DNA from 4 places in the Bradyrhizobium sp. HKCCYLS1011 genome. Region 3 is predicted to be linked to each of the others. Evidence: predicted binding sites of a transcription regulator. Region 3 holds the regulator's gene; each other region holds the start of a gene.

The links. The regulator LexA, encoded in region 3, represses DNA repair genes until DNA is damaged. The targets are predictions, from matches to a motif close to TGTTCNNNNTGTGTTCNG.
Region 1: ACQR1W_RS01040 (single-stranded DNA-binding protein) is a predicted target of LexA. The motif match lies at 2,545-2,562, and genes of this name have one in related genera.
Region 2: uvrA (excinuclease ABC subunit UvrA) is a predicted target of LexA. The motif match lies at 2,741-2,758, and genes of this name have one in related genera.
Region 4: ACQR1W_RS36000 (DNA recombination protein RmuC) is a predicted target of LexA. The motif match lies at 2,462-2,479, and genes of this name have one in related genera.

Annotation. Positions count from the first base shown of each region.
Region 1 covers NZ_JBNPTT010000001.1:219,877-224,086, reverse strand. The annotation lists gene ACQR1W_RS01050 (AraC family transcriptional regulator) at 1-863, opposite strand, end outside; gene ACQR1W_RS01045 (SDR family oxidoreductase) at 974-1,726, shown strand; gene ACQR1W_RS01040 (single-stranded DNA-binding protein) at 1,895-2,389, opposite strand; gene ACQR1W_RS01035 (outer membrane protein) at 2,863-3,615, shown strand; gene ACQR1W_RS01030 (outer membrane protein) at 3,823-4,210, shown strand, end outside.
Region 2 covers NZ_JBNPTT010000001.1:214,590-218,799, forward strand. The annotation lists gene uvrA (excinuclease ABC subunit UvrA) at 1-2,617, opposite strand, end outside; gene ACQR1W_RS01020 (outer membrane protein) at 2,948-3,601, opposite strand; gene ACQR1W_RS01025 (outer membrane protein) at 3,890-4,210, opposite strand, start outside.
Region 3 covers NZ_JBNPTT010000009.1:4,828-9,037, reverse strand. The annotation lists gene ACQR1W_RS27550 (hypothetical protein) at 1-143, shown strand, start outside; gene ACQR1W_RS27545 (hypothetical protein) at 330-578, opposite strand; gene ACQR1W_RS27540 (hypothetical protein) at 654-1,094, opposite strand; gene lexA (transcriptional repressor LexA) at 1,371-2,069, opposite strand; gene ACQR1W_RS27530 (molybdopterin molybdotransferase MoeA) at 2,245-3,456, opposite strand; gene ACQR1W_RS27525 (LysR substrate-binding domain-containing protein) at 3,574-4,210, opposite strand, start outside.
Region 4 covers NZ_JBNPTT010000014.1:124,534-128,743, reverse strand. The annotation lists gene ACQR1W_RS36010 (AmpG family muropeptide MFS transporter) at 1-725, opposite strand, end outside; gene ACQR1W_RS36005 (GIY-YIG nuclease family protein) at 816-1,115, opposite strand; gene ACQR1W_RS36000 (DNA recombination protein RmuC) at 1,208-2,422, opposite strand; gene def (peptide deformylase) at 2,602-3,129, shown strand; gene fmt (methionyl-tRNA formyltransferase) at 3,224-4,159, shown strand.

The sequences.
Region 1 (4,210 bases), on a different contig from region 3:
CCGGAGTGACGGGCGAAGGCAACACTGAAGGCGCTGGCCGAGCCGTAGCCCACGCGTTCTGCCACCTCGTCCATCCCGAGTTCGCGCTCACGCAGCAGTCGCCTGGCGAGCGCCATGCGCCATGCCTGGAGATACTGCATCGGGGGCAAACCCACAGTGCGACTGAACCGGGCGAAAAAGGCCGAGCGGGATAGCGCCGCTTCGGCGGCGAGCTCCGCCACCGTCCAGGGATGTTCGGGCCGCGCGTGCAACGCGCACAGCGCCGCTGCGAGGCGCTCGTCGGCAAGTCCCCGGGAGAGGCCCGGCGAAGCCGCGGTTTCGGCTCCGCACCGCAGGGCCTCGATCAGCAGCACCTCCAGCAGCCGCTCGAGAACGAGTTCGCGTGCTGGACGTTGCGCGCGCGTCTCGTCGCTGACCAGCTGCATCAGCGTGACGAGCCGGGACTGGCCGCGTACGAGCACCATCTGCGGCAACAAGGGCACAAGCAGATCGGCATTCGGCGAGCCGAAGCTACAGTGCCCGATGCGCATGCGCAGGTCGGCCGGTCCATCCTGGCGACCGACGCGGACATGGCCGTCGCTCACCTGCCTCGGGACACTGACTGAGCGGCCGGCAGGCGGATCCAGACTTTCATTGATCAGATCGCGCATGGCGGGAACGAGCACGAAGTCGCCGGCCTGCAGGACCATTGGCGGCTGCCCGTCGACCGCGACGCGGCACTCCCCGTCCAGAACCGCACAGTAGAACGGCTCCCCGGTGGCCTGACGGTGGATGCGCCATGAGCCGGCGCACTCCACCAGCTTGGAGAGGCGAGCCGCCGGCTGCAGCAGGGTGACAATCTCAGCGAGCGGATCGACGGTCATGGCAGGACGGGCATGGGAGGACTGACGCTAAAGAAACAGGGACGCTCGATCATAGTAAGTCTTGAGCGCCATCTCTAGCAATGGGCTATCCGTTTTCCGAGGAGGCTCTCATGAATACCGTCTTGATCACCGGCTGCTCGTCCGGATTTGGCCTGGAGACCGCGAAGCTGTTCCTCGAGCAAGGTTGGAACGTCGTGGCGACCATGCGCACGCCGCATCAGGAGCTGCTGCCCTCCTCCGAGCGGCTGCGCGTGCTGCCGCTTGACGTCACGAATTCCGACAGCATCGCCCAAGCGGTGAACATTGCGACGCCGATCGACGTGCTCGTGAACAATGCCGGCTTCGGCGCACCTGCGCCGGTCGAACTGACGGCGGCGGATACCGTGCAAGCGCTGTTTCAGACCAACACGATCGGCACGCTCGCGATGTGCCAGGCGGTGCTGCCGCAATTTCGCAAGCGGCGCGCAGGCGTCATCATCAATGTTACCTCGTCCGTTACGCTCAAGCCGCTGCCGATCGTGGGCGTCTACAGAGCGAGCAAGGCAGCGGTGAATGCCTTCACCGAGTCGCTCGCGGTCGAGGTAAGTCCGTTCGGAGTCCGGGTGCATCTTGTGCTGCCGGGCCGTTCGCCCGAGACGCGCTTCGGCGACAATGCCCGCCCGCACTTGCGCGGTCCGGATAATCCCGACTATGCGCCCCTGATCGAGCGCTTCGTCGCGAGCGTCCGCGACAGTTCCAGTCCAGTCACCCATGCAACTGATGTGGCCAAGGCGATCTGGCGGGCGGCCACTGAGCCAGCTGCGCCGTTGCGGCTTCCGGCCGGCGCTGACGCCGAGGCCTGGATGGCAGACGCGGACCGATGACCGAGACTACGATATCGGGGCGACGGGTGATTGCGGTCTAAGCCGGCGATCAGTCCAGTCCCAGCAGATCGGCACAACCGTGTTGACCGGCCAACACGATAAACACGGATGATGGGCAAAACCTCGCGCGAGCGCGCGAGGTCTGCCGTCGTCTCAGCTGTGAATCGATCAGAACGGAATGTCGTCGTCCATGTCGCTGTTGCGTCCGCCGCCGCCGGCCGAAGCAACCGCGCGGCGCGGCGGCGCCATCGACGGACCGCTGCTGCCGAAATCACCGCCGGGCTCATCGGCGAAGCTGCCTCCACCGCCGCCGCGGCCATCGAGCATGGTCAGCGTCGAATTGAAGCCCTGCAGCACCACCTCGGTCGAGTATTTCTCGACGCCGCTCTGGTCAGTCCATTTGCGGGTCTGCAGCGCGCCCTCGATGTAAACCTTCGCGCCCTTCTTCAGATACTGCTCGGCGACCTTGCAGAGCCCTTCGTTGAAGATCACGACGCGGTGCCACTCGGTCTTTTCCTTGCGCTCGCCGGTGGCCTTGTCGCGCCATGTCTCCGAGGTCGCGATGCTCAAATTGGCGATCGGCCGACCGTCCTGGGTGCGCCGGATCTCGGGATCCTTGCCGAGATTGCCCACCAGAATCACTTTGTTCACGCTTCCCGCCATCGCACTCTCCCGCGGTTCGAATTGCTGGACCGGTGTCCACGCCGGCCTGTCGGCATGCGGTGGCTCATCCCTTCCTCTTCGGCGGACCCTATACGCTTGCCGGCCGGGTCACCCGCCTTCTCCTAGCTTATCCACATATAGCAGCCGCGGCGAGATGTTCCAGCTTTGTTCGTCGCCTGTGTTCGCAATCGTGCGTTGAGTTCCGTCCAAAACGGAGTTGATCAAGGTTCCACTTCAGGGCGGAGATGCGGGTTCCAGGCATGCCAGAGAAACACAAGTACTATCATTAACTTATGCTAGTTTCCGACAGCCGATTTCACGGCCTCTATGTGGCTTTTGGGCGACAGTCTTTTTGGTTGAATCACGTATCCTGCTCAAGGAATGACAAGCCGCTTCGGCGGTCGTGCTGATCTGTTACTGGGCGCTTTTCGGGGGGACCGATCATGAAAGCGCGCGATGCGGGAGAACTTCCAATGAAAAAGATTATGCTTGGAGCTGTAAGCCTGATTGTCCTGGGACTGGTCACGCCCGCGAGCGCTGCCGATCTCGCTGCACGTCCCTATACCAAGGCGCCGCCAGCGCCTGCTCCCCTGCCCCCGACCTGGGCCGGGTTCTACATCGGTGTGCAAGGCGGCGGCGGCTGGGGCCGTACCAAGGAGACATTCTTCGGCGCGCCGAACACTGTGGGCTTCCTTGGCACACAGAACTACGACACCTCCGGCGGTTTCGTCGGTGGTGTGGCCGGCTACAACTGGCAGTTCGGCAACTACGTGATCGGCCTCGAGGGCGACTATCACTGGTCGGATATCAACGGCCGCTCGGCCGTAATCAACCCGGCGCTAGGCTTCGGAGATACCTATTTCACGAAAATACGGAGCTTCGGCGATATCAAGGGCCGCCTGGGTTGGGCGACCGGGCCTGCCCTGCTCTTCATCAGCGGTGGTGCCGCTGTGGGAGATCTGCAGCATCGGTATGATGCCGGTCTTAACCCGCCGAGCTTCGTCCAAAACGATTGGCGCTGGGGTTGGACCGTCGGCGTGGGCGGCGAATACATGTTCGCTCCGAACTGGTCGGCCAAGCTCGAATACAACTTCATCGATTTTGGCCGCAGCACGATCCAGTTCACACCGGTCGCGACCGATCGCTCCGAGTTCAAAGACACCGTCCACACCGTCAAGGCCGGTATTATTTGGCACTTCGGCGGCCCGGTCGTCGCCCGCTACTGATCGCGCAGCACACCCAACTCGCGCAAAAAAGGCCGGCCTCTGCGCCGGCCTTTTCATTTGGCGCCGGATTGCTCGACGGCTGGCGCTTGCTCAGCCGTTGTGGCATTTCGGTGACGGCATGTCGCAGGGAAAGCGGCTATAGAACGAGGGCGTCGGGGGGCGTTGGTGAGTGTGCGTGCGGGCGTCGGAAGGGATTTGGGGACTGCGATGCGAGGAATGCTGCTGGGGGCGGCAACCCTATTGGCGCTGGGGGCAGCGCCGGCCATCGCAGCCGATTTGCCCGCGCGCACCTACACCAAGGCGCCAGCCATGGTGGCCGCCATCTATGAATGGGGTGGGTTCTATGCCGGCCTGAACGCCGGCGGCGGCTCCGCTCACAGCTGCTGGACCAACACCGCGGCCGGAGCCTCCGAAGGCTGCCACAATGCCACCGGCGCCCTGGCGGGCGGCCAGATCGGCTATCGATGGCAGAGTGGCGGCCTCGTGTTCGGTATCGAAGCACAGGGCGACTGGGCCAACCTCAAGGGCAGCAATGCCAGCCAGGTCGTGGCCGCGACGACCAATCAGACCAAGATGAATGCCGTCGGCCTGTTCA
Region 2 (4,210 bases), on a different contig from region 3:
GCTGCGCCTCGCCGCCGGACAGCGTCGTGGCCTGCTGGCCGACATGGATGTAGTCGAGCCCGACCCGGTGCAGGGTGTTGAAGGTCTCGCGCACGCGCGGCACCGCCTTGAAGAACTCGGCGGCTTCCTCGACCGTCATGTCGAGCACGTCGGCGATCGACTTGCCCTTGAACAGCACCTCCAGGGTTTCGCGATTGTAGCGCTTGCCCTTGCAGACGTCGCAGGTGACGTAGACGTCGGGCAGGAAGTGCATCTCGATCTTGATGACGCCGTCGCCCTGGCAGGCCTCGCAGCGGCCGCCCTTGACGTTGAAGGAGAAGCGGCCCGGCTCATAGCCGCGCGCCTTGGCCTCAGGCAGGCCCGCGAACCACTCGCGGATCGGCGTGAAGGCGCCGGTATAGGTTGCGGGATTTGAGCGCGGCGTGCGGCCGATCGGCGACTGGTCGATGTCGATGATCTTGTCGATATGTTCCAGGCCCTCGATGCGGTCATGCGGCGCGGCCGCCTCGTTGGCGCCGTTGAGCTTGCGCGCGATCGCCTTGTAGAGCGTGTCGATCAATAGCGTCGATTTGCCGCCGCCGGACACGCCGGTGATGCAGGTGAACAGCCCGAGCGGAATCTCGGCCGAGACGTTCTTTAAGTTATTGCCGCGCGCATTCACCACCTTGATGGTGCGGCGATGGTTCGGTGGCCGCCGTTCCGGCACCGCGACCTCGAGCTCGCCCGTGAGATATTTGCCGGTCAGCGATTTCGGGTTGCGCATGATCTCGGCTGGCGTGCCCTCGGCGACGATGTTGCCGCCATGCATGCCGGCGCCTGGACCAATGTCGAGCACGTAGTCGGCAAGGCGAATGGCATCCTCGTCATGCTCGACCACGATCACGGTGTTGCCGAGGTCGCGCAGGCGCTTCAGCGTGTCGAGCAGGCGGGCATTGTCGCGCTGGTGCAGACCGATCGAGGGCTCGTCGAGCACGTAGAGCACGCCTGTCAGGCCAGAGCCGATCTGCGAGGCCAGGCGGATGCGCTGGCTCTCGCCGCCGGATAAGGTGCCGGAGGAGCGCGATAGGGTCAGATAGTTGAGGCCGACATCGAGCAGGAAGGTGAGGCGCTCGCGGATCTCCTTGAGGATGCGCGCGGCGATCTCGGCCTGCTGCGCGTTGAGGCTCTCCGGTACTTTCGCGAACCACTCGCCGGCCGCCTTCACGCTGAGTTCGCTGATCTCGCCGATATGCTTGGTGCCGACCTTGACGCACAGCGCCTCGGGCTTGAGGCGGTAGCCGTTGCAGGCGGCGCAGGGCACGTCGTTGAAATATTTGCCGAGCTCCTCGCGCGCCCATTCGCTCTCGGTCTCGCGGAAGCGGCGCTCGATATTGGTCACGACGCCCTCGAACGGCTTCTTGGTGTCGTAGGAGCGGACGCCGTCCTCATAGGTGAACTTGATCTCGTCGTCGCCGGAGCCGTTCAGCAGCGCGTTCTGCACCTTCTTCGGCAGCTCCTTCCACTTGGTGTCGAGGGTGAATTTGTAGAACTTGGCCAACGCCGTCAGGGTCTGCAGGTAATAGGGCGAAGACGACTTGGCCCAGGGCGCGATCGCGCCCTTGCGCAAGGTCAGCTCCTTGTCGGGAATCACCAGGTCGGCGTCGACATGCTGCTCGACCCCGAGCCCGCCGCAGGCGGGGCAGGCGCCGTACGGATTGTTGAACGAGAACAGCCGCGGCTCGATCTCGGGGATGGTGAAGCCGGAGACCGGGCAGGCGAATTTTTCCGAGAACAGGATGCGCTCGGGTCCGCTCTTGTCGTGGATCTTGGCGGTCTTCTTCTTCTCCTCGGCCGGCGCGCCGGAGGTGGGCGCATCGGCGAACTCGATCACCGCCAAGCCCTCCGCGAGCTTCAGCGCGGTCTCGAAGCTTTCCGCAAGCCGCTGGCCGATATCGGAGCGCACCACGATGCGGTCGACCACGACGTCGATATCGTGCGGGAACTTCTTGTCCAGCGTCGGCGCCTCGGCGAGCTCGTGGAAGGTGCCGTCGATCTTGACGCGCTGAAAGCCCTTCTTGAGATACTCGGCGAGCTCCTTCTTGTACTCGCCCTTGCGTCCCCGCACGACCGGCGCCAGCAGATAAAGCCGCGTGCCTTCCGGCAGCGCCAGCACGCGATCGACCATCTGAGACACGGTCTGGCTCTCGATCGGCAGCCCGGTCGCCGGCGAGTAGGGCACGCCGACGCGCGCCCAGAGCAGGCGCATGTAGTCGTAGATCTCGGTGACGGTGCCGACGGTTGAGCGCGGGTTCTTCGAGGTCGTCTTCTGCTCGATCGAGATCGCAGGCGATAGGCCGTCGATCTGATCGACGTCCGGCTTCTGCATCATCTCCAGGAACTGGCGCGCATAGGCCGAGAGCGATTCGACGTAGCGGCGCTGGCCCTCAGCATAGATGGTGTCGAAGGCGAGCGAGGATTTGCCGGAGCCGGACAGGCCGGTGAACACGACGAGCCTATCGCGCGGAATCTCGACGTCGATGTTCTTGAGATTGTGCTCGCGCGCGCCTCTGATGGTGATGGCGCGCAGGCTCGACTGATTGGCTTGCGCACGTTGCTTGGCCTTGAGCACTTCATCCATCGCGATTCGTCCCACGGCGCCGGTCCAGCGCCATTGTTGGCGGCGCGCAGACTAGCGCGCCTTTCGGTTCAGGCGCGCTCCGCCGGGAACCGGCCATCGGACGCCAAGGGAGAAAGGTAGGCTAGGAACGTAGGAAGAACGGCGGCGAATTTCCAGTGCGCGAATCGAATCATCAACAATGCGCAGACGGAATGGCAGCGCCTGTCAGCAGGCCGGCGCCGAACAGGTGCCAGGAGCACAAGACAAGAGCACAAGAGCAGGAGCGGTAAAGAAAAAGCCTCCGCTCGCGAGAGCGGAGGCTTTGCAGGTGGCCCAGAAGGCCCGTCGGTCTTAGAAGTGGTAGTTCACGCCGACCTGCACGGTGTGCAGGTTGAGGTCGCCGGTCGGCAGCGCACCGTTGAAGTAGGTCTTGCCGCCGAAGCTCTTGTAGAGGTATTCGGCCTTGATCGACCACTTCGGAGCAATCAGGAACTCGGCGCCAGCGCCGGCGGTCCAGCCGCTCAGGAACTGCGAGTCGGACGCGCTCACGCCGAGCGCGGAGAGCGTGATCTTGTTGTCGGCCCAGGCGTAACCAGCGGTGCCGTACAGCAGGACGTTGCCGAACGCGTAGCCGAGGCGGCCGCGGACCGTACCGGTTGCATCGACCTTGCTTCCGACGCTGACGGCACCGAAGCCGGGGACAACGCCCGCAACGGAGTCGTTGATGTCGGCCCAGGCGGCATCGGCCTCAAGGCCGTACACCCAGTTTGCGGTCTGCCAGTTGTAGCCCAAGGTGCCGCCCGCGAAACCGCCCTTCGGGCTGAGAATGCCGCCGTTGTCCGTGGTGGCGTAGCCGCCCATGGCGCCGATGTAGAAGCCGGCCCAGGTCGGCAGCGGGGCCATAACCGGCGCCTTGGTGTAGGTGCGCGCGGCGAGATCGGCAGCGACGGCAGGAGCCATTCCCAGCGCGGCAAAGGCCACAGTCGTCAGCAGAAGTTTCTTCATGATTTCCAGTCCCATTCTTCCTCGTCGCTCTCGCCGCGCTTGCAAGTCCTGTCACGCGACCAGAACGTACCCGTTCAGATTGACGAGGCCCTCATAACCGAGGTCCGGGCGAAATACCGTCACCTCAGAGCCACAGTCGGGGCGAAAGCACGGATTTGGGAACCGATTCAAAAAGAGGTGGCCGTTCAATCACTTGTTCCAACTGTGTCCGGAAAAACGCGGTTGTCACGGACAATAAAAAGGCCGGCGCAGGGCCGGCCTTCAGGTTCGATCGCGCCGCGTGGCAGATCAGTATCGCGTCAGCGCCGCCCCGCCGAAGCGGTAATTGACGCGCACGGTTGCGAGATCGACGCTCTGCTTGATCGTATCGGTGCGGGCGTTGGCAAACGCGGTGGCGGGGAAGTTGATGTCGCGGCTGCCCATGAAGAGGTGGTCGTATTCGACCGCCACCGACCAGTTCGGGGCGAAAGCATATTCAACGCCGGTGCCGACGGTGCCGCCCCAGCGCGACTCGCTTGCCGAATCGAGTTCGGCGCCGGTCAGGGTGGCCAAGCCGCGGTACTTGTTGTGGGTGACGGCCGCGCCGCCCTTCACGTACCAGAGCACATT
Region 3 (4,210 bases):
CATCGATCAAAAAGATGTGGGAAATCGCGGCACTCCTTGAGGAGCACGGCACCGCAGTGCGGCTGCTCCGATCGAAGAACCCGGGAAAGATTGTCTATGAGGACGACTTCCAGATCGTAGTCCAGGAGTGGAGGCGTCTCTAGACCAGCACCAACGTCGGCTTCGGGTTCAAAAGCGGCGATTCGCTTCCACGTCGCTTACTTCTGGTTTCACCCCCGGAGCGGACATCATCGGAGCCGATCGAGGATGTCCGAGATGGGGCCATATCCAGTCATGCGACACGCGCGACCTATGCAGTTCGATCGGACCACAACCTCTGCGTAGAGGTGCTAGCTCTGACCGGACTCCGACGGCAGCTCGAACGTGCCGAGATGATATTCGGAGGTCTCGTCCTCCTCGTCATCGTCAGACGGGGACTGCGCTGGCGGCGGAAGTTCCACCAGCGTGAAGAGCGCATCGGGATGTCGCTGCCAGATGGCGAGATCGTCGGCCGTCACGGTCAGCCACCCGAACGTAAACATGTAACGACCGGGCTCAGTGATGCGCCCGGCCTTCTGCCAACTGATCTTGTTGACCACGGTCCACTCTCCCCCCGGCGAACCACAACTTCCGCCGAGGGCTGAATGTTCCTATTTGTTTGTCTTCGCTTCAGCTCAGGTAATCGAGATCCGTCGCACCGGCGTCACTTCGCTTCCGCTCGCTGCCTCCGTGCCCAACGGCTTGCGCTCGGCAGGCTGCTTGGCGACCGGGAGCTGCAGCACGGTCACGCGCTGTCCTTCGCAGAGCTGCGTTACCAGCACGTGGCGGCCGTCAGCGAATTCGATTGCGTCGTGATGGCGATCGGGCACGTGCTTCTCGATCGCGTTGAACTTGGCCACGCGTTCGCGGATCGTGCGCGTCCAGATCCAGCGGCTGTCGTAGCGGACGTCGTCAGCAAACGCCAATTCCGTTCCGGGCAGCATACACACGGCGACATTCGGCTCGCTCTCGGAGGCGAAGCCGCGGGTCGAAGTTCCGCGGAACGTCGTCGAGATCAGCGTTTCCCCGACCTTCGCAGGGCGGGACGCAACGGCATGCAGGCTATAGTCACACATCGGATCGCTCCTCGTTCGAGATAGCAACCCACGCTCCCCCCGGACAGGCGCAGGCCTCTATCAGAGTGGACATCAAACCCGATGTTAGCGCGTGCTTAACGGCAATTCTGCGCTGATCTGCACCGTCTACGGCCGTTCGTGATCACAACCGTTTGAGCGCATTGCTTCACTCTCAGAGCGCACAATCACCACCGTCGTCGGAGCAGGCGTCCAACGCGTCAGATCAAATCTGGTCTCGGCGCAATCGAGCCTGTGAGAAGCTCGCGCGCGAAACAATCAGTATTTTCGGTAAAGTCCGACCAGCTTGCCCTGAATCTTGACGCGGTTGGGCGGCAGGATGCGGACTTCATAAGCAGTATTGGCCGGCTCGAGCGCAATCGAAGCGCCGCGACGGCGAAAACGTTTCAGGGTGGCTTCCTCGTCGTCGATCAGGGCCACGACGATGTCGCCGGTATCGGCTGAGTCATTGCGCTGGATCAGCGCCATGTCGCCGTCGAGAATGCCGGCATCGACCATCGAGTCGCCGCGCACCTCCAGCGCATAATGCTCACCGGTGCCGAGCATGTCGGCGGGCACGCTGATGGTGTGGCTGCGAGTCTGCAAAGCTTCGATCGGCGTGCCCGCGGCAATGCGGCCCATCACCGGAACCGCGACCGGACGCTCACCGTCGTCGATCGCAGGCGTGCTGGTCCGCACCTTGCCGAGATTGCCTTCGATCACCGAGGGTGTGAAGCCGCGCCGATTGTTCGCCGCTTGCGACAGCTCGGGCAGCTTGATCACCTCGATGGCGCGCGCGCGATTGGGCAGGCGACGAATGAAGCCGCGCTCCTCGAGCGCCGTGATCAGGCGGTGGATGCCGGACTTGGAGCGCAGATCGAGTGCGTCCTTCATCTCGTCGAAGGAGGGCGGCACGCCAGCTTCCTTCAGACGTTCGTTGATGAACCGCAGAAGTTCGTACTGTTTGCGCGTCAGCATCTCGACCAGATCCCCAGGGTTGACGTGTCGTCCTTGTTCGAGACGACCTTTTTCACGGCGCCCGCAACATCTTCGAAACAAATCATGAACGGACACTATCTGTTCGATATGTGTTCTGCAATCCTTAATTTGTAGTGAAGATGGCGCGCACGATGCCTGTCAGAATCTGCCCGGTTTATTCCGGCAGACGCAGAATCTCGCAGGTGGAGCCGGCACTTGCTGCGGATGCAAAAGCGGGGCGGATCACCAAAGCCTGGGACAGCGCGAGATTTCCGAGCAGCGAGGAGTCCTGATGCGTGACGGGAGTGGCGACCAGCGTGCCGTCTTCGCGCTCTTCGAGTCGCGCGCGCAAATAGTCCTCGCGGACGTCATTGGCGCCGAGGTCGCGGCCGAGCAGAGCGGTCTCGCGGGCGGGGTGGATCTGCGCCAGCCCCAACAGCTTCCGAATCAGCGGCACCAGAAACAACAGGCTGCAGACATAGGAGGAGACGGGATTGCCGGGCAGACCGATCACGCGCATAGCGCCGAGGCGCCCATGCATCATCGGCTTGCCCGGGCGCATCGCGATCTTCCAGAACGCCATCTCCACGCCTTCAGCATCCAGCCCCTGCTTGACCAGGTCGTGATCGCCGACCGAAGCGCCGCCGGTCGTGATCAGGATGTCGGCTTGCGCCTCGCGCGCGCGGCGAATGCCGGCGACCGTCGCGTCCAAGGTATCCGCGGCGATGCCGAGGTCGATCGGTTCTGCGCCTTCGGCGCGCGCCAGCGCGCGCAGAGCATAGCCGTTGGAGTAGACGATCTGCCCAGGCTCGGGGCTGGAGCCCGGCATCACCAGCTCGTCGCCGGTGGCGAGCAGCGCCACCTTCGGCCGGCGGCGCACCGGAAGCTCCGGATAGTTCATGCTGGCTGCGAGCGACAGGTCGCGATCGCTCAGGCGGCGCCCGGACTGGAGCAGCACGTCGCCCTCGCGGAAATCCGCACCCGCGGGACGGATGTGGCGGCCCTGTCTGGCCGCTTCGGTGAGGGTGACGTGATCGCCGTCAGCGATGGTGTCTTCCTGGATTACGACCGCATCGGCCCCGTCAGGCACCACGCCGCCGGTGAAGATGCGCGCGGCTTCGCCCGCTCTGAGCGCACGTTCGAACGGCCGACCGGCCGCGATCTCGCCGATCACCTTGAGCCGCGCCTGCGCGCGGTCGGCATCCGCGGCGCGGACCGCATAGCCGTCCATCGCCGACATCGCCTGCGGCGGCTGCGTGCGCAGCGCGGCGACATCGCGCGCCAGCACCCGATGATAGGCCTGGTCCAGCGCGATCTGCTCCTCGGGCAGCGGGACGGCGCCGTCGAGGACCAGGGCCAGAGCTTCGGAGACCGGCATCAGCGCCATGAGAGTTCCTTCCGGGAGGAGCCGGCGCAGCGCCGACCGAATTCGCCTTCTAACCGAAGCTCTAACGCAAGGCCAAGCGCTTCGGCTGCGAGGCGGTCGCGGCAGAGTGATCGGTTGCTATCCGGCCACCGCGCGACAGGCGGCGCGCTCTGTCGTCTGCAGGATCTCGGCGACCAGGGTCCTGAGCCAGACCGAGGCCGCATCGCGATCGAGCTGCAGCGGCCAGACCATGGAGACTGCCGGCAGTCGCAGCTTCAAGGGGACCGGGCTGAGCGTCAGGCCGAAGCGCGGCCCGTAAAGCCGCGCCATGCGCGCCGGTATCGTCGTGATCACGGGCGAGGCGGCGACGGTCGCCAGCACGCTCAGAAATTCCGAGGACGCCGCCACCACGTTCAGCTCGGTCCCGATCTCATCCAGTGCGGCGGCGAAGCACCCCTGCAGGCTGTTGGTGAACGTGACCAGCACCTGCGGCAGCGCCATGTAATCGGCAAGCGCGATCGGCGCCTTCACCGGCACGCGGTTGGGGTTGAAGGCGCAGCTCAGCGCCTGCTCGAACAGGAACTGCGACTTGTGCCGCTGCACCTCGGCCTCGAAACAGCCGACGGCGAGATCCAGCGATCCCTCGTCGAGCAGGCGGTGAACCTGGTCTCGTTCCGCCGGCTGGCTGATCAGCCGCAAGCCAGGGGCGGCGCGGCGGAGCGCCGCCGTGAGTTCGGGGATCAGCAAGAGCTCCACCTCGCTGGAAAAGCCGAGG
Region 4 (4,210 bases), on a different contig from region 3:
GCGGTGTCTGCTGCGGTAGCGGCCTCGGCCTGCTTGGATTGCGCGGGTTCGGTCGCGAGCAGTGCGGTGACGGTGCCGATCAGCACCAGCCCGGCCATGACGATGTAGCCCCACATCCACGACGACGGTCGCGGCAGGCCGCTGCTCTCGAATGCCGAGACGACGACGAGCGCGCCGGCGGTCGAGACCAGCATGCCGATGCGGTAGGCGGCGACATAAGCCGCCATGCCTGCGGCCTGCTCGCTCTCGGGCAGGCTCTCGACCCGGAAGGCGTCGACCACGATGTCCTGGGTCGATGAGGTCGCAGCGACCAGGAGCGCCGCGAGCGCAACCATGAACGGCGCGCGGGCAGGATCGGTCAGGGCCAACAGCCCGATCGATCCGATCAGCAGCATTTGCGCAAACACCAGCCAGCCGCGGCGGCGGCCGAACGCGGCGGTGAACAGCGGTAGATGCAGCGCGTCGACCAGCGGCGCCCACAGGAACTTCAGTGTGTACGGAGTTCCGACCAGAGCGAAGAGTCCGATGGTGCCGAGATCGACGCCGACCTCGCGCATCCAGATCTGCAAAGTCGAGCCGGAGAGTGCCAGCGGCAGGCCGGAGGAGAAGCCCAGGAACAGCACGATCAAGACGCGCGGCTGCAGGTAGACGGCCACGCTCTCGCGCCAGGTGGGGGACTTGGCGGGAGTTGTCGCCGATTTGGATGTCAGTTCTGGAGCAACCATGAAGTGGTGGTAGCAGATTTCGACCGAGCCACAAGCAAAGCTGTCATCGCCCGGCTTGACCGGGCGATCCAGTATTCCAGAGGCTTATCTTTAGACTCCCGCGATCTGCGGATAGAGATCGATCCAGTTGGGATTGTCTTTCTCGATCAATGTAATCTTCCAGGCTCGCTGCCATTTCTTCAACCGCTTCTCGCGGTGGATCGCATGTTCGATCTGCTCGAAAACTTCGAAGTATACGAGCCGAGCGACCCCGTAGCGCTTCGTAAAGCTGTCGGACATTTGCGATCTATGCTCGGCAACACGACGGATGAGATCGTTCGTGACGCCAATATACAGCGTGCCGCCGACGTGGCTTGCGAGTATGTAGACGTAGAAGCTGCGTTCGCTCATCTACGGCCTCTGGGATACTGGATCGCCCGGTCAAGCCGGGCGATGACGACCATTGCTGAAGAGGCTGCTTTTGCTCCAAAAAAGAAGCCGCCTTACTCCCCCGCCTGCATCCGTCCCGCCAGCGGGAACAGGTCGGGTGCCGCGCCCGGCGCAGCCACGATCCGTGGCGCTTCGACCGGGGCGTCGGCCTTGCTGAAATCGAGCTCCTCGATGCGGCCGGCGCGCTTCTCGATCTTGTCGGCGGAGATCAGAATTTGACGGACGTCCTCGTTGACGTCGCCGAAGTGCTTCTGCAGCTTGAGCACGCGCTCGCGCAGGCGGCCGAGGTCGTCACCGAGGTGCATCACCTCGGTGCGGATCTGGTCGGCGGCGTCGCGGATGCGTGCGTCCTTCATGATCTGCTGCATCACCTGGATCGCGAGCATCAACAGCGACGGCGACACCAGCACCACGCGGGCGCGATAGGCCTTCTGGATCACGTCGTCGAAGCCGTCATGGATCTCGGCATAGACGGATTCCGAGGGCACGAACATCAGCGCGGTATCCTGGGTCTCGCCGACAATCAGGTATTTCTCCGCGATGTCGTTGACGTGCTTCAGCACATCGGCGCGCAACCGCTGGCCGGCGAAACGCTTCTCTTCGTCGCTGCGCGCGTCGTGCAGCGCGGTTACGGCCTCGAGCGGGAATTTCGCATCGATGCAGAGCGGGCGCGCATCCGGCAGGAACACGACGCAGTCCGGCCGCTTGCCGCTCGACAGCGTGTACTGGAACGCGTAGCTCCCCTTCGGCAGCCCGTCCTGGACGATCGCCTCCATCCGCGCCTGGCCGAAGGCGCCGCGCGCCTGCTTGTTGGCGAGCACGTCGCGCAGCGTCGTCACCTGCGTGGTCAGCTCGGTCAGGTTCTTGTGCGCATGGTCGATGATGCCGAGCCGCTCATGCAGCACGCGCAAGGACTCCATCGTGTGGCGCGTGGTCTGCTCCATCGACTGGCCGACGCGGTGAGTCACGGAATCCAGCCGGTCGTTGACGGTGCGCGCGAGCTCGGTCTGGCGGCCGGCAAGCACCTGCGCCATCGCGTCCACCCGCCCCGACGCCTCGCTCTGGGCCCGCAGCATCTCGGACAGGCGCTGCTCCAGGTCGTCGGCGCGCATCGCTTGCATCGTTGCAAGCTCGGCCCCGCGCCGGCCGGAGCGGGCCACCACCAGTGCGATCACAACGAGCAGCAGTAGCACCAGCGCGCCGAAGCCGGTCAGCGCGTCAAAGGCTCGGACCGGCAGGTTGCCGATCACGAAAACGACGGGGTTCATCGGGGTCATAGGCCCAATCTATCAGATTCGCGGATAAGCAGGAACAAAATAAGAACATTTATGGTTAACGAACCGTTGAGATTCATGGTTAACGCTGACCTAAAATTCGTCGCTCGGGGACGGCCCGATGGGCGGCGTTCAGATTGACCGCGTGCTGCGGCGCGCTTAAATCGCGCGCCATGGCCCTCAGAGAAATCATCATCCTGCCGGACAAACAGTTGCGGCTGGTGTCCACACCTGTCGAGAAGGTAACGCCGGAGATCCGGCAGCTGGTCGACGACATGTTCCAGACCATGTACGACGCGCCCGGGATCGGGCTCGCGGCGATCCAGGTCGCGCAGCCGGTGCGCGTCATCACCATGGATCTCGCCAAGCGCGACGAGAACGGCGAAGGCAAGGCCGAGCCGCGGGTCTTCATCAATCCGGAGATCCTGTCCAAGTCCGACGAACTGTCGGTCTATCAGGAAGGCTGCCTGTCGATCCCCGAATATTACGAGGAGGTCGAGCGGCCCGCGCGGGTGCGGGTGCGCTTTACCGATCTGGACGGCAAGGTGCATGAGGAGGATGCCGAAGGCCTCTATGCCACCTGCATCCAGCACGAGATCGATCACCTCAACGGCGTGCTCTTCATCGACTATCTGTCGAAGTTGAAGCGCGACCGCGTGATGAAGAAGTTCGCCAAGGCCGCCAAGCGGGCGGCGGAGTAATGAACAGGGCGAGCTCGATCGGCCCGCGCGGTCGGCTCTCTCCCCCTTGTAACCCTCCCCCACAAGGGGGGAGGGAACGCATCGAGCAAGCAGCATGCCCCTTCGCCTGATCTTCATGGGCACGCCGGATTTCGCCGTGCCGACCTTGCGCGAACTCGCCGCTCACGGCCACGAGATCGCGGTCGTCTATACTCGCGCGCCGAAGCCGGGCGGCCGCCGCGGGCTGGCGCTGCAGCCGACTCCGGTGGAGCAGGAGGCGCAGCGGCTGGGTATTCCTGTGCTCACGCCGAAGACGCTGAGAACGGACGAGGCGCTCGCAGAATTTCGCGCGCACAATGCCGATGCCGCCGTCGTCGTGGCCTATGGCATGATCCTGCCGCAGCCGATTCTCGATGCCCCCAGGCTCGGCTGCTACAATTTGCATGCCTCGCTGTTGCCGCGCTGGCGCGGCGCGGCGCCGATCAACCGCGCCATCATGGCAGGCGATGCCGAGACCGGCGTGATGGTGATGAAGATGGATGTCGGCCTCGACACCGGCGATGTCGCCATGGGTGAGCGCCTCGCGATATCAGATGCGATGACGGCCTCCGACCTGCATGACCAGCTCGCTGCAATCGGCGCCGGGCTGATGGCGCGGGCGATGGCGGCCTTGGAGCGCGGTGCGCTGACGCTGACCAGGCAGCCTGAGGATGGCGTCACCTACGCGGCCAAGATCGAGAAGGCCGAAGCCAAAATCGACTGGGCGAAGCCCGCGCATGCGGTGCTGCGCCACATCCATGGCCTGTCGCCGTTTCCCGGCGCCTGGAGCGAGGTCGAGGTGGACGGCGAGGCGGTGCGGGTGAAGATCCTGCGCTGCACGCTCTCCGCCGGCGCCGGCACGCCGGGCGAGGTGCTCGAGGACCAATTGACCATCGCCTGCGGCGAAGGCGCGATCCGCATCGTCGAACTACAACGAGCCGGCAAGGCGCCGATGCAGGCCGCTGATTTCCTGCGCGGTACGCCATTGAAGCGCGGCGCCAGCTTTTCTTAAGACTGTCATACCCCGCGCCGGCGGGGTATCCAGTACGCCGAAGCTTTCATT